Regions from separate parts of the Methylobacterium sp. 174MFSha1.1 genome, predicted to be linked through region 1. Evidence: predicted binding sites of a transcription regulator. Region 1 holds the regulator's gene; each other region holds the start of a gene.
The links. Region 1 encodes PhoB, which activates phosphate uptake and scavenging genes when phosphate is short. Its sites were predicted from a motif close to TGTCATNNANCTGTCAT; they were not measured.

Region 1 (3,871 bases):
CGCCCTCTCGCCCTACGAGAACTGGCGCCAGATGGCCTGGGCCGGCGCGCTCCTCATCACCGTCACCATCCTGGGCCTGTCGATCGTGGCCCGCCTCGTCCTGAGCGGCCCGAAGGGGCGCTGACCGCACACCCTGCTTGGAGACAACCCGATGAGCGCCACCGCCACCGCCGCGCCGGTCGTGGGCCAGAGCACGGCCGACGAGTCCGCCCAGGTCCGCCTCGCCGTCAAGGACCTCAACTTCTACTACGGCGACTTCAAGGGGTTGAAGAACATCAACCTCAACTTCCTCGACCGCCAGGTCACGGCACTGATCGGGCCGTCGGGCTGCGGCAAGTCCACCCTGCTGCGCACCTTCAACCGGATCTACAGCCTCTATCCGGAGCAGCGCGCGGAAGGCGAGATCCTGCTCGACGGCCGCAACATCCTGGACTCGTCGATCGACCTCAACGAGCTGCGCGCCCGGGTCGGCATGGTGTTCCAGAAGCCGACCCCGTTCCCGATGTCGATCTACGACAACATCGCGTTCGGCATCCGGCTCTACGAGCGCCTCGGCAAGGCCGACCTCGACGTCCGGGTCGAGGAGGCCCTGCGCAAGGGCGCGTTGTGGGACGAGGTGAAGGACAAGCTCAAGCAGTCCGGCATGGGCCTGTCGGGCGGCCAGCAGCAGCGCCTCTGCATCGCCCGCACGGTGGCGCAGCGCCCGGAGGTGATCCTGTTCGACGAGCCGACCTCGGCCCTCGACCCGATCTCGACCGGCCGCATCGAGGAGCTGATCGAGCAGCTGCGCGGCGAGTTCACCATCGCCATCGTCACCCACAACATGCAGCAGGCGGCGCGCATCTCGCAGTTCACCGCCTTCATGTATCTCGGCGAACTGATCGAGTTCGGGCCGACCAACCGGCTGTTCATGAACCCGTCGAAGCGACAGACCCAGGACTACATCACCGGCCGATTCGGCTGAGGCTCACGGACTCATCCCGCCGGCCCGGGCTTCGCCGGGCCGGCGCGCCACACACTCCACCTCATCGCGGGGAGTCAGCCCTCATGTCGAACCACATCGTCACCTCCTACGATCAGGAGCTGCAGAACCTGCGGCGCAGCATCGCCGAGATGGGCGGCATCGCCGAGAAGATGGTGGCCGATTCCGGCCAGGCGCTGCTGCGCCGCGACACCGCCCTCGCCCAGAGCGTCATCGCCGTCGACCAGCGCCTCGACGGGCTGCAGCGCGAGATCGAGGAGAAGGCCATCCTCCTCATCGCCAAGCGCCAGCCGATGGCGGTCGACCTGCGCGAGACGATCTCGGCGATCCGCGTCTCGGGCGACCTCGAGCGCATCGGGGACCTGGCCAAGAACGTCGCCAAGCGCGTCGTCGCCGTCGCCGACCAGGTCCAGCTGCAGAAGATCGTCGTCGGCGTGGAGCACATGAACGAGCTGGTCCAGGGCCAGCTCAAGGACGTGCTCGACGCCTACGCCACCCAGGACACCGTCGTCGCCCTCGACGTCTGGGCCCGGGACGGCGGCATCGACGCCCTCTACACCTCGCTGTTCCGCGAGCTCCTGACCTACATGATGGAGGATCCGCGCAACATCACGTTCTGCACGCACCTGCTGTTCTGCGCCAAGAACGTCGAGCGCATCGGCGACCACACCACCAACATCGCCGAGACCATCCACTACCTCGCCACCGGGGAGACGCTGCCGACCGATCGTCCCAAGAACGACCGTTCGAGCTTCGCCACCCTCGATTCCCAGCCGGAGGCCTGACGGGTCGGCCCGTGCCGGGCTTCGTGCCCGGCGCGTGTCACCCTCTCCGGATCCCGCCCGAAGTGCCCCGCATGAGTACCCGCATCCTGATCGTCGAGGACGAGGAGGCGCTGACCCTCCTCCTGCGCTACAACCTCGAGGCGGAGGGCTTCGAGGTCGACGCCGTCGCCCGGGGCGACGAGGCGGATATCCGCCTGCGCGAGCAGATCCCCGACCTCGTCCTCCTCGACTGGATGATGCCCGGCCTCTCCGGCATCGAGCTCTGCCGGCGCATCCGCGCCCGCCGCGAGACCGAGCGGCTGCCGGTGATCATGCTCACCGCCCGCGGCGAGGAGGGCGACAGGGTGCGGGGGCTCGCCACCGGCGCCGACGACTACATCGTCAAGCCGTTCTCGGTGCCGGAACTCCTGGCGCGGGTCCGCGCGCTGCTGCGCCGCGCCAAGCCCGCCCACGTCGCCGACCTGCTGGTGGCCGGCGACATCGAGCTCGACCGGGTCAGCCACCGCGTCCGCCGCGACGGCCGCGAGCTGCATCTCGGCCCGACCGAGTTCAAGCTGCTCGAATTCCTGATGCAGAGTCCCGGCCGGGTCTTCTCCCGCGAGCAATTGCTCGACGGCGTCTGGGGCCACGACGTCTACATCGACGAGCGCACCGTCGACGTGCATATCGGCCGCCTGCGCAAGGCGATCAACCGCGGCCGCGACACCGACCCGATCCGCACCGTGCGCGGCTCCGGCTACTCGTTCGACGAGATGTTCGCGCCGGAGGCGTGAGGCCTCGCTCACGTCGGGCAGAAAGCTCGGCCGTCGGCTGCTCCACCCTCCTCGTCATTTCGGGGCCGCGCAGCGGAGCCCGGAACGACGCGGTGGATGTCAGGGCATCGAGGGACCTTGAAACGCCTGCCCCCGCCAAATCCCGACTTCTCGCGGATTGCCGCCGGACAGGATTCGTTAGGATTTGAGCGATATCGTCGACCAGTCGGAAAGGATCGGTGCGGAAGCGGCGCTACGCCGCCTCCGGATCGGTCGTCCGGATGCGGGACCTTAGCGAAACCCGACGACCTTACGTTCGCGCTTGCGTTCGGCGGCGGGCTGGTAGGCGATCCGGCTGTGGTGGGTGCAGTAGGGCAGGCCGGTGATGGCGCGGTCGCCGCAGAAGCGGAAATCGGGCGTGGACGGGTCGCCCATCGGCCAACGGCACATGAATTCCCGCAGCTCCATGATGGTGACGCGGGCGCTCTCCGGCAGCGCGGTGGTGTCGGCGGGCGATGCGGCCTGATACAGGGCGAGGGCCGGCGGCGCGGGAGCCACCACAGACGGGGTCTCGCCGGCAGCGGACTCGCCCTCGGCCCGGGGACGGCGGCCGCCGGCCGGCGCGGTGCCGTTGGCCTTCGCGACGCGCCCGGCCAGGCCGAGGCGGTGGACCTTGCCGATGACGGCGTTGCGGGAGACGCCGCCGATCTCGGCGGCGATCTGGCTGGCGCTGCGGCCGTCGCTCCACAGCCGCTTGAGAAGCTCGACGCGTTCCTTCGTCCAGCTCGGACCCGCATCCATCATCGCCGCCTCCAATCCCCCGACATCACCCATGGAATCGGCACGCAGCCGCGAGCGGCACGCCGTTCGGCCGCGCGGTGACTCCATCCGATCCTGCTGGTGATCGCCGCCACGCCTGGAGCGGTGGCGACGGGGGTGAACCTACAGGACGGCCTAACATCCGCGCAAGAGTCCGCCCCCCGTCGAGTCGGTTTTTCCCCGCGGCCGGCCGGCGGTCCGAACGCGGCCGGGTTGCGCCTCCGGTCCGGCGCGCGTCGAGGCCGCGCCGGATCGCTCCCACAAATTACCCATCTGAATCAATGGCTTGTCGGGTCTGTCCGAAAGGGGTGCCATACTGGGGCGCCGCATGATCGCAGGTTGCGCTGCCGTAGCGGCCTCCGACAGCCGGGGGTTGTCTCTCCGGTCTCCGGCAAGCGTGGCCGCAGTGCCACGCCGCCCTGTCCGGCAAGCTTGGCCGCAGTGCCACGCCCCTCGTCGGCAAGCGTGGCCGTGATGCCACGCCCCTCGTCGGCAAGCGTGGCCGCGTCGGCATGCACCGGGCCGGCGGGCCG
Region 2 (3,871 bases), on a different contig from region 1:
TCGACCATGCCGGCGCGCTGGCGGCGGCGTCCTTCATCGGAATCGCCCAATGGGCGGGGCGCATGGTCGACGTCCTCGGCAGCCGGCACTGGTCGGGCTTCGCCCTCGGCCTCGCTGCCTACGCGTTGTTTCCGTTGAGCTTCGTTGTGCTGCTGCTCACCCGCAGCTTCGCCGGGGCCATGCTGTTCGCCACCCTCTACGGCGCCGCCAGCGGCATCGGCGCCGTCACCCGTGCCACGCTCCCGCTGCAGATCTTTCCGGCCGGCGCCTATGCCCGCGCCTCGGCGCGTCTGGCAGTGCCGCTGAACCTCTCCTTCGCGGCCGCGCCGCCCGTGTTCGCCGCCCTCGTGACGAGGGCGGGTCCCCAGGCCGCCCTGTGGCTGGCCCTGACGATCTCGGTCGTCGCGTTCGGCCTCCTGTTCGGGCTGCGGATGCTGCACCATCGCATGGCGCCCGAGCCACGGCAGAGCCTCGCGCTCAAGGTCGACTGAATCGGGCGAACATGGCTGTGATGCGAGCAGGCTGGGCAGCGACTCGCCATCCACGCAGCGACGTCGCTGCCGGCTGTCGCTACCCCTCGCCCACCCGCGGCACCGGCGCCTCGCCCGGCAGGGCCCGGACCAAGCCGAGCCGCCCGCGCCGCGCCGGCATCCCGTCCGCGTGGGCCGCCTCGATGTTGCCGTAGAACTGGTCGGCGCTCGCCTCCCAGGTGTAGCGCAGGGCCTCCGCCCGACAGGCCCCCCGCGGGATCGCGAGCGCGGCGCGGCACGCGGCCCCGAGGTCGTGGTCGAGGATCCCGACATCGGTGCCCCCGACCACGTCGAGCGGCCCGGTTACCGGATAGGCCGCGACGGCCAGACCGCTCGCCAGCGCCTCCAGCAGCACGATGCCGAAGGTATCGGTGAGGCTCGGGAAGACGAAGACGTCGGAGGCCGAATAGACCCGGGCCAGGGCCTCGCCGGTGAGGGTGCCGAGGAAGCGGGCGCCGGGATCGAGCCCGGCGAGCCGCGCACGGTCCGGCCCGTCGCCGACGACGATCTTGGTGCCGGGCAGGTCGAGGCGCAGGAACGCCTCGACGTTCTTCTCCACCGCCAGCCGCCCGACGAACAGGAAGAACGGCCGCGGCAGGCCGGCGAGCGCGTCCGGCGGGGCCTCGCCGTCGCGGGGGCGGAAGAGGGCGGTGTCGACGCCGCGGCTCCAGCGCATCAGCCGGGTGAAGCCGCGTGCCGAGAGGTCGCGCTCCAGCGAGGGCGTGCTCACCATCGTGCCGCTCGCGGCGCCGTGGAAGCGGCGCAGCCAGGCGTAGCTCCAGCGTTCCGGCACCGGCAGGCGGGCGGCGAGGTATTCGGGGAAGCGGGTGTGGTAGCTCGTGGTGAAGGGCCGCCCCTGCGCCAGGCAGACCCGGCGGGTGGCGAGCCCGATCGGCCCCTCGGTGGCGATGTGGACGTGGGTCGGCGCCAGGGCGGGAAAGCGGGAAGCGACGCCGCGGGCGGTGACGAGCGAGAGCCGGATCTCGGCGTAGCCCGGCAGCGGCACGCTGGCGAAGTCCAGCGGCGTCAGCATCACCGGGTCGTGGCCGCGCCGGCGCCCCGCGGCGACCATGTGCTCGAGGGAGCGGACGACGCCGTTGACCTGGGGATGCCAGGCATCGGTCGCGACGAGGAGCCTCACGCGACGGCCCGGGTGCTCTGGGCGGTCGGGGGCAGGGGGGTGCGGGCGGCGGGCGCCAGCTCCTCGGCCGGCCGGCTGCGGGAGGTCAGCGGCGTGGGGGAATCGGCATGGGCGCGCTTCCACTCGGCGAAGCGGATCACCTCCATCGTGCCGTCGTAATGCTCGACGACGGCCGTGCAGGATTCGACCCAGTCGCCGGTGTTGAGGTAGTGCATGTCGCCGACCATGCGGCTCGCCGCGTGGTGGATGTGGCCGCAGATCACCCCGTCCGCCTCGGCCCGGCGCGCCTCCGCGATCAAAAATTCCTCGAACCGGCCGATGAAGTTGACGGCGTTCTTCACCTTCAGCTTGGCCCAGGCCGACAGCGACCAGTAGGTCAGGCCGAGGCGCCGGCGCACCCAGTTGAGGTGGGTGTTGACGAACAGCGCCGCCGAGTAGGCGCCGTCGCCGAGATAGGCCAGCCAGCGGGCGTGGCGCACCACGAGGTCGAACTGGTCGCCGTGTATGACGAGGTAGCGCTTGCCGTCCGCCGCCTCGTGCAGCACCTGGTCCTGGATCTCGATGCCGCCGAAATGCATGTCGAGGAAATCGCGCAGGAACTCGTCGTGGTTGCCCGGCACGTAGACGAGGCGCGACCCTTTTCGCACCTTCCGCAGGAGCTTCTGCACCACGTCGTTGTGCGATTGCGGCCAGTACCAGCCCGAGCGCAGCTTCCAGCCGTCGACGATGTCGCCGACCAGGTAGATCTCGTCGGCATCCACTTCGCGCATGAAGTCGAGCAGCAGCTCGGCCTGGCAGCCCTTGGTCCCCAGGTGGATATCCGAGAGGAACAGGGTTCGCACGCGCAGCGCGTCGGCGTCCTCGGCCACGTGCAATCTCCTTGGCGGCGTCTCGCGCCAGCCAAACCCTATTCGCGTATCACTTTGATGACGCGGTTGCCGCAGGCGGAACCTTGGCCGGGGACCAGGACTCGAATTCGTTTGCGGAGCCTTAAATCCCATCATGCGGATCGCGCAGGTCAGCCGCCCGCACCCGCCTCTACCTCGGCCGTGGCGATTCGTGGTTCTGACAAACGGCCCCGCCGCGCTTCCGCGGCCGCGGCCCCTCCCACGCCACAAGAAAAGCGCCCCGCCCATGGCAGCCCCCCTCGTCGTCCCCGGCCGGTCGGTCACCGGATCTGGCGCGTCGGGACGAGCGGCCGCCCGCCCCTATCTCGGCATCGGGCTCAAGGTGCTCTCGGCGCTGGCCTTCACGCTGATGTCCGCCGGCGTGAAGACGCTGGCCGACCGGTTCCCGACCGGCGAGATCGTGTTCTTCCGCTCCTTCATCGCCATCGCGCCGCTGCTGCTGTGGCTGCGCTGGCAGGGCGGCGGCGTGCGGCAGGCGGTGGCGACGCAGAACCTCAAGGGCCACGTGCTCCGCAGCATCATCGGCGCCGCCGGCATGTTCGCGGGCTTTGCCGGCCTGTCCTTCCTGCCGCTCTCCGACGCGGTGGCGATCGGCTACGCCTCGCCGCTCCTCGTCGTGGTGCTGGCGGCGATCGTGCTGCGCGAGCGGGTCCAGGCCTATCGCTGGGCCGGCGTCTCGGTCGGCTTCCTCGGCGTGCTGATCACGCTCGCCCCCCACCTCGAATTCGGCGGGGCCGGCGGGGGCGGGTCGACGGGCGCGCTGTTCGCCATCCTGGCGGCGGGCTGCTCGGCGGCGGCGACGATCCAGGTGCGCAAGCTCACCGGCACCGAGCGCACCGGCGCCATCGTGCTCTACTTCTTCCTGTTCACCTCGCTCTTGGGCCTCTCGACCCTGGCGCTGGGCTGGCGGATGCCCGGCTGGTCGGACCTGGCGCTGTTCCTGGTCGTCGGCGTGCTCGGCGGCATCGGCCAGATCCTGCTCACCGAGAGCTACCGCCACGGCGACGCCTCGCTGGTCGCGCCGTTCGAGTACACCACGATGCTGTGGTCGGTGCTGATCGGCTGGTTCGTGTTCGGCCAGCTCCCCACCGCCTCGATCGCGGTCGGCGGTGCCATCGTGGCGGCGGCCGGCGTGTTCGTGGTCTGGCGCGAGCGTCGCCTGGTGGTGGAGCGGGCCCGCGAGGCGGCGGCCGGCGGGGCGCGGGCGAGCTGATCACGGGGCCGTTGACGCCCGCGCGTGCCCACCCTTACTCCGGGGGATCGCACGATCGGCCCGGGGTTCCGGGCCCAGC
Region 3 (3,871 bases), on a different contig from region 1:
CGGGCCTCGCCCTTGCCGTAGAGATGGAGGTGGCTGCCCGGCTCGGCGAGGATGCGGGTCCAGTCGTCGGCCTGGTCGCCGATCAGGTTCAGCATCTCGACCGACCTGCCGGTGAGGGCGGCACTCCCGAGCGGCCAGCCGCAGATCGCCCGGACGTGCTGGGCGAATTGCGAGGTCTCGGCCCCCTCGATGGTCCAGTGGCCGGAATTGTGCACCCGCGGGGCGATCTCGTTGACCACCACGCTCGCGCGGCCATCCGCCCCGCGCACCAGGAACATCTCGACCGCGAGCACGCCGACATAGTCGAGCGCGTCCGCGATGGTGCGGGCGATTCCGATCGCCTCCGCGGCGGTCTCCGGCGCCATGCCGGGGGCCGGCACGATCGTGCGGGCGAGGATGTGGTGGCGGTGCTCGTTGGCGCAGGGGCTGAAGGCCGAGAAGCCGCCTTCCGCGTTGCGGGCGGCCACCACCGACACCTCGGCCTCGAAGGCGACGAAGCCCTCGAGGATGCAGGGCTGGTCGCGCAGCGAGGCCATCACGGCGGCGGGGTCGGAGACGGCGTCGCGCAGCATCACCTGCCCCTTGCCGTCGTAGCCGAAGCGCCGGGTCTTCAGCACCGCCGGCAGGCCGATCTCCCGTATGGCCTGGCTAAGACCCGCCGCGTCGTCCACCGCCCGGAACGGGGCGACCGGGATGCCGAGGCCGGAGACGAAGCTCTTCTCGGTCAGCCGGTCCTGCGTCGTCGCCAGCGCCGAGGCGCTCGGATGCAGCGGCCGGCGGGCGGCCAGGATCTCGGCCGTTTCGCTCGGGATGTTCTCGAACTCGTAAGTCACCACGTCGACGGATTCGGCGAAGGCCTGGAGCGCCGCCGCGTCGCCGTAAGCGGCGACCGTGCGCCGGCCCGCCACCTCGAAGGCCGGGCTGTCGGGATCGGGGCAGTAGACATGGCATTTCAGCCCGTACTGCGCCGCCGCGACCGCGATCATGCGGCCGAGCTGGCCGCCGCCGATGATGCCAATGGTCGCGCCTGGCGCGATGGGGCCGATGCTCGGCCCTGGGGCGATGAGGGGCGTGCGGCTCACGGGGCGCTCGTGTCCGGGTGCTCGGCCACCGCGGCGCTCTGGCGGGCGCGCCAGGCGTCGAGGCGCTGGGCCAGGTCGTCGTCGGTCAAAGCGAGGACGGCGGCGGCGAGCAGCGCCGCGTTGACGGCGCCGGCCCGGCCGATGGCGAGCGTGCCGACCGGGATGCCGGCCGGCATCTGCACGATCGACAGGAGGCTGTCCTGGCCCGACAGCGCCTTCGATTCGACCGGCACGCCGAAGACGGGCAGCGGCGTCATCGCGGCGGCCATGCCGGGGAGGTGGGCCGCGCCGCCGGCGCCGGCGATCACCACCCGGAATCCGGCGGCCTTGGCGCCCTTGGCGAAGGCGACCAGGCGGTCCGGGGTGCGGTGGGCCGAGACGATGCGGGCCTCGTACGGAATGCCGAGCGCGTCGAGGGTCTCGGCGGCGTGGCGCATCGTGGCCCAGTCGGACTGGCTGCCCATGATCACCGCGACGGGGGGCGCTGCCGCCATCGTCAAGCGCATCCTCTAGAAAGCGCTGCTGGCCGCGAGCGGGCCGCAGCCGGTCGTTGTGCAGTAGCGGTGCGTTTGCCTTCACGCAAGCAGCGCCAGGCGCCCGTGCCCGTCAGGCGATGATGTCCGGGGTGAGCTGGTCCTCCAGGAAGGAGATGCGGTCGCGAAGCGCCAGCTTGCGCTTCTTGAGGCGCTGGAGCTGCAGCCGGTCGCCGGCCATCACCCCCGACAGGGCCTCGATCGCGTCGTCGAGGTCGCGATGCTCCTCCTTCAGACGCGACAGCTCGGTCTCGTACTCCGCCGTCGATTCCGCACTCAACTCGAACGCCATCGCCGCCCCAAGTCCTCGGAGATATGCCCCTGGAGATATGCGGTCGAGCATGAACCAGGCCCCGGCCTCCGGCAAGGGCGCGCGCGGGGTTGTGCAGCCCCTCCGGGGGCCCGCCCGACTGCGGCGCATTACGCAGGTGCAGCATCAAATCTCTTCGACATCGGCCGCGGCCTATGGCAGGTTGGGTGTGTCACCTACATGACAGGAGGCAATGGCTGATGTCGCTGCACACGCATCTCACCGAGCTCGAGCGTAAGCACGAAGCCCTGGAGCGCGAGATTCAGGACGCAATCACCCACCTCTCCACCGATGACTTGCGAATTGTAGAGCTTAAGCGGCGAAAGCTTCACCTGAAGGATGAGATCAGTCGTCTACGGACGACCTCCACCCGCGTGATGCACTAGCCCAGAAAACGCCCCTGAGTGCCGCCGCGTCAGCGTTCGGCGCGGCGGCTCCTGACCTTGAACGACGACGGATCGAGCGGCGGGGCCCCGGAGGGCGAGCCCCCGGCCGGCATGCCCCGCAGCCCCGTCACGGGGCGCCCGTCACAACGCCTTCGCCATCTCCCGCAGCACGAATTTCTGCACCTTGCCGGTCGAGGTCTTCGGCAGTTCCGTGAAGACCACGTGCCGGGGCACCTTGAAGCCGGCGAGCGACTGGCGACACCAGCCGATCAGCTCCTCGGCCGAGACCATCTCCGAGCCCTTCAGCTCGACGAAGGCGCACGGCGTCTCGCCCCATTTCTCGTCGGGCTTGGCCACCACCGCCGCGGCCGCCACCGCCGGATGCTTGAACAGGGCCTCCTCGACCTCGATCGACGAGATGTTCTCGCCGCCCGAGATGATGATGTCCTTCGAGCGGTCCTTGAGCTGGATGTAGCCGTCCGGGTGCTTCACCCCGAGATCGCCCGAGTGGAACCAGCCGCCCCGGAAGGCGGCCTCGGTCGCCGTCGGGTTCTTGAGGTAGCCGCGCATCACCACGTTGCCGCGGAACATCACCTCGCCGAGCGTCTCGCCGTCGGCCGGGACCGGCTGCATCGTCTCCGGATCGAGCACGTCGAGCGCTTCGAGCGGGGGGTAGCGCACCCCCTGGCGCGCCTTGCGGGCGGCCTTCTCGTCCTTGCCCAGGGCGTCCCAGTCGGCGTGCCACTCGTTCACCACCGCCGGGCCGTAGGTCTCGGTCAGCCCGTAGACGTGCGTGACGTCGAACCCGGCCTCGGCCATGCCGGCGAGCACGGCCTCGGGCGGCGGCGCCGCCGCGGTGAGGAAAGAGACCCGCCGCGGCAGGTCCCGCCGCTCGGCTTCCGGGGCGTTGATGAGGAGCGACATCACGATCGGCGCGCCGCACAGATGCGTGACGCCGTGATCCGCGATGGCGTCGTACATGGCTTTCGCCCGCACCTGCCGTAGGCAGACATGGGTGCCGGCCACCACCGACAGCGTCCAGGGGAAGCACCAGCCGTTGCAGTGGAACATCGGCAGGGTCCACAGATAGACCGGGTGCCGGCCGAGATTGCCCGCCACCACGTTGCCGACGGCGAGCAGCGACGCGCCGCGATGGTGGTAGACCACGCCCTTCGGGTCGCCGGTGGTGCCCGACGTGTAGTTGAGGGTGATCGCGTCCCACTCGTCGCCCGGCATGACCCAGGGATGGGCGGGGTCGCCTTCGGCGAGGAAGGCTTCGTACTCGACCGTGCCGAGGCGCTCGCCCGGGCCGTCGTATTCGGGATCGTCGTAGTCGATCACCAGCGGCGTCACCCCGGCCTGGGCCAGGGCCGGGCCCATGGTGCGGGCGAATTCCCGGTCGGTGATCACCACCTTGGCCTCGCCGTGGTCGAGGCAGAAGGCGATGATCGCGGCGTCGAGCCGGGTGTTGAGGGTGTTGAGCACCGCGCCGGCCATCGGCACCCCGTAATGGCACTCGATCATCGCCGGGGTGTTGGCGAGCATCACCGCCACCGTGTC

Region 2: BM430_RS08100 (UDP-2,3-diacylglucosamine diphosphatase) is a predicted target of PhoB. The motif match lies at 2,587-2,603, and genes of this name have one in related genera.
Region 3: BM430_RS09015 (YdcH family protein) is a predicted target of PhoB. The motif match lies at 2,095-2,111, and genes of this name have one in related genera.

The regions. Positions count from the first base shown of each region.
Region 1 is NZ_FPCB01000039.1:26,180-30,050, reverse strand. Features, by position in the region: gene pstA (phosphate ABC transporter permease PstA) at 1-124, shown strand, start outside; gene pstB (phosphate ABC transporter ATP-binding protein PstB) at 152-964, shown strand; gene phoU (phosphate signaling complex protein PhoU) at 1,048-1,767, shown strand; gene phoB (phosphate regulon transcriptional regulator PhoB) at 1,839-2,540, shown strand; gene BM430_RS27475 (GcrA family cell cycle regulator) at 2,811-3,323, opposite strand.
Region 2 is NZ_FPCB01000009.1:84,704-88,574, reverse strand. Features, by position in the region: gene BM430_RS08110 (MFS transporter) at 1-491, shown strand, start outside; gene BM430_RS08105 (glycosyltransferase family 4 protein) at 571-1,671, opposite strand; gene BM430_RS08100 (UDP-2,3-diacylglucosamine diphosphatase) at 1,668-2,540, opposite strand; gene BM430_RS08095 (DMT family transporter) at 2,806-3,792, shown strand.
Region 3 is NZ_FPCB01000010.1:18,142-22,012, forward strand. Features, by position in the region: gene BM430_RS09000 (5-(carboxyamino)imidazole ribonucleotide synthase) at 1-1,082, opposite strand, end outside; gene purE (5-(carboxyamino)imidazole ribonucleotide mutase) at 1,079-1,576, opposite strand; gene BM430_RS09010 (YdcH family protein) at 1,689-1,907, opposite strand; gene BM430_RS09015 (YdcH family protein) at 2,126-2,311, shown strand; gene BM430_RS09020 (acyl-CoA synthetase) at 2,453-3,871, opposite strand, start outside.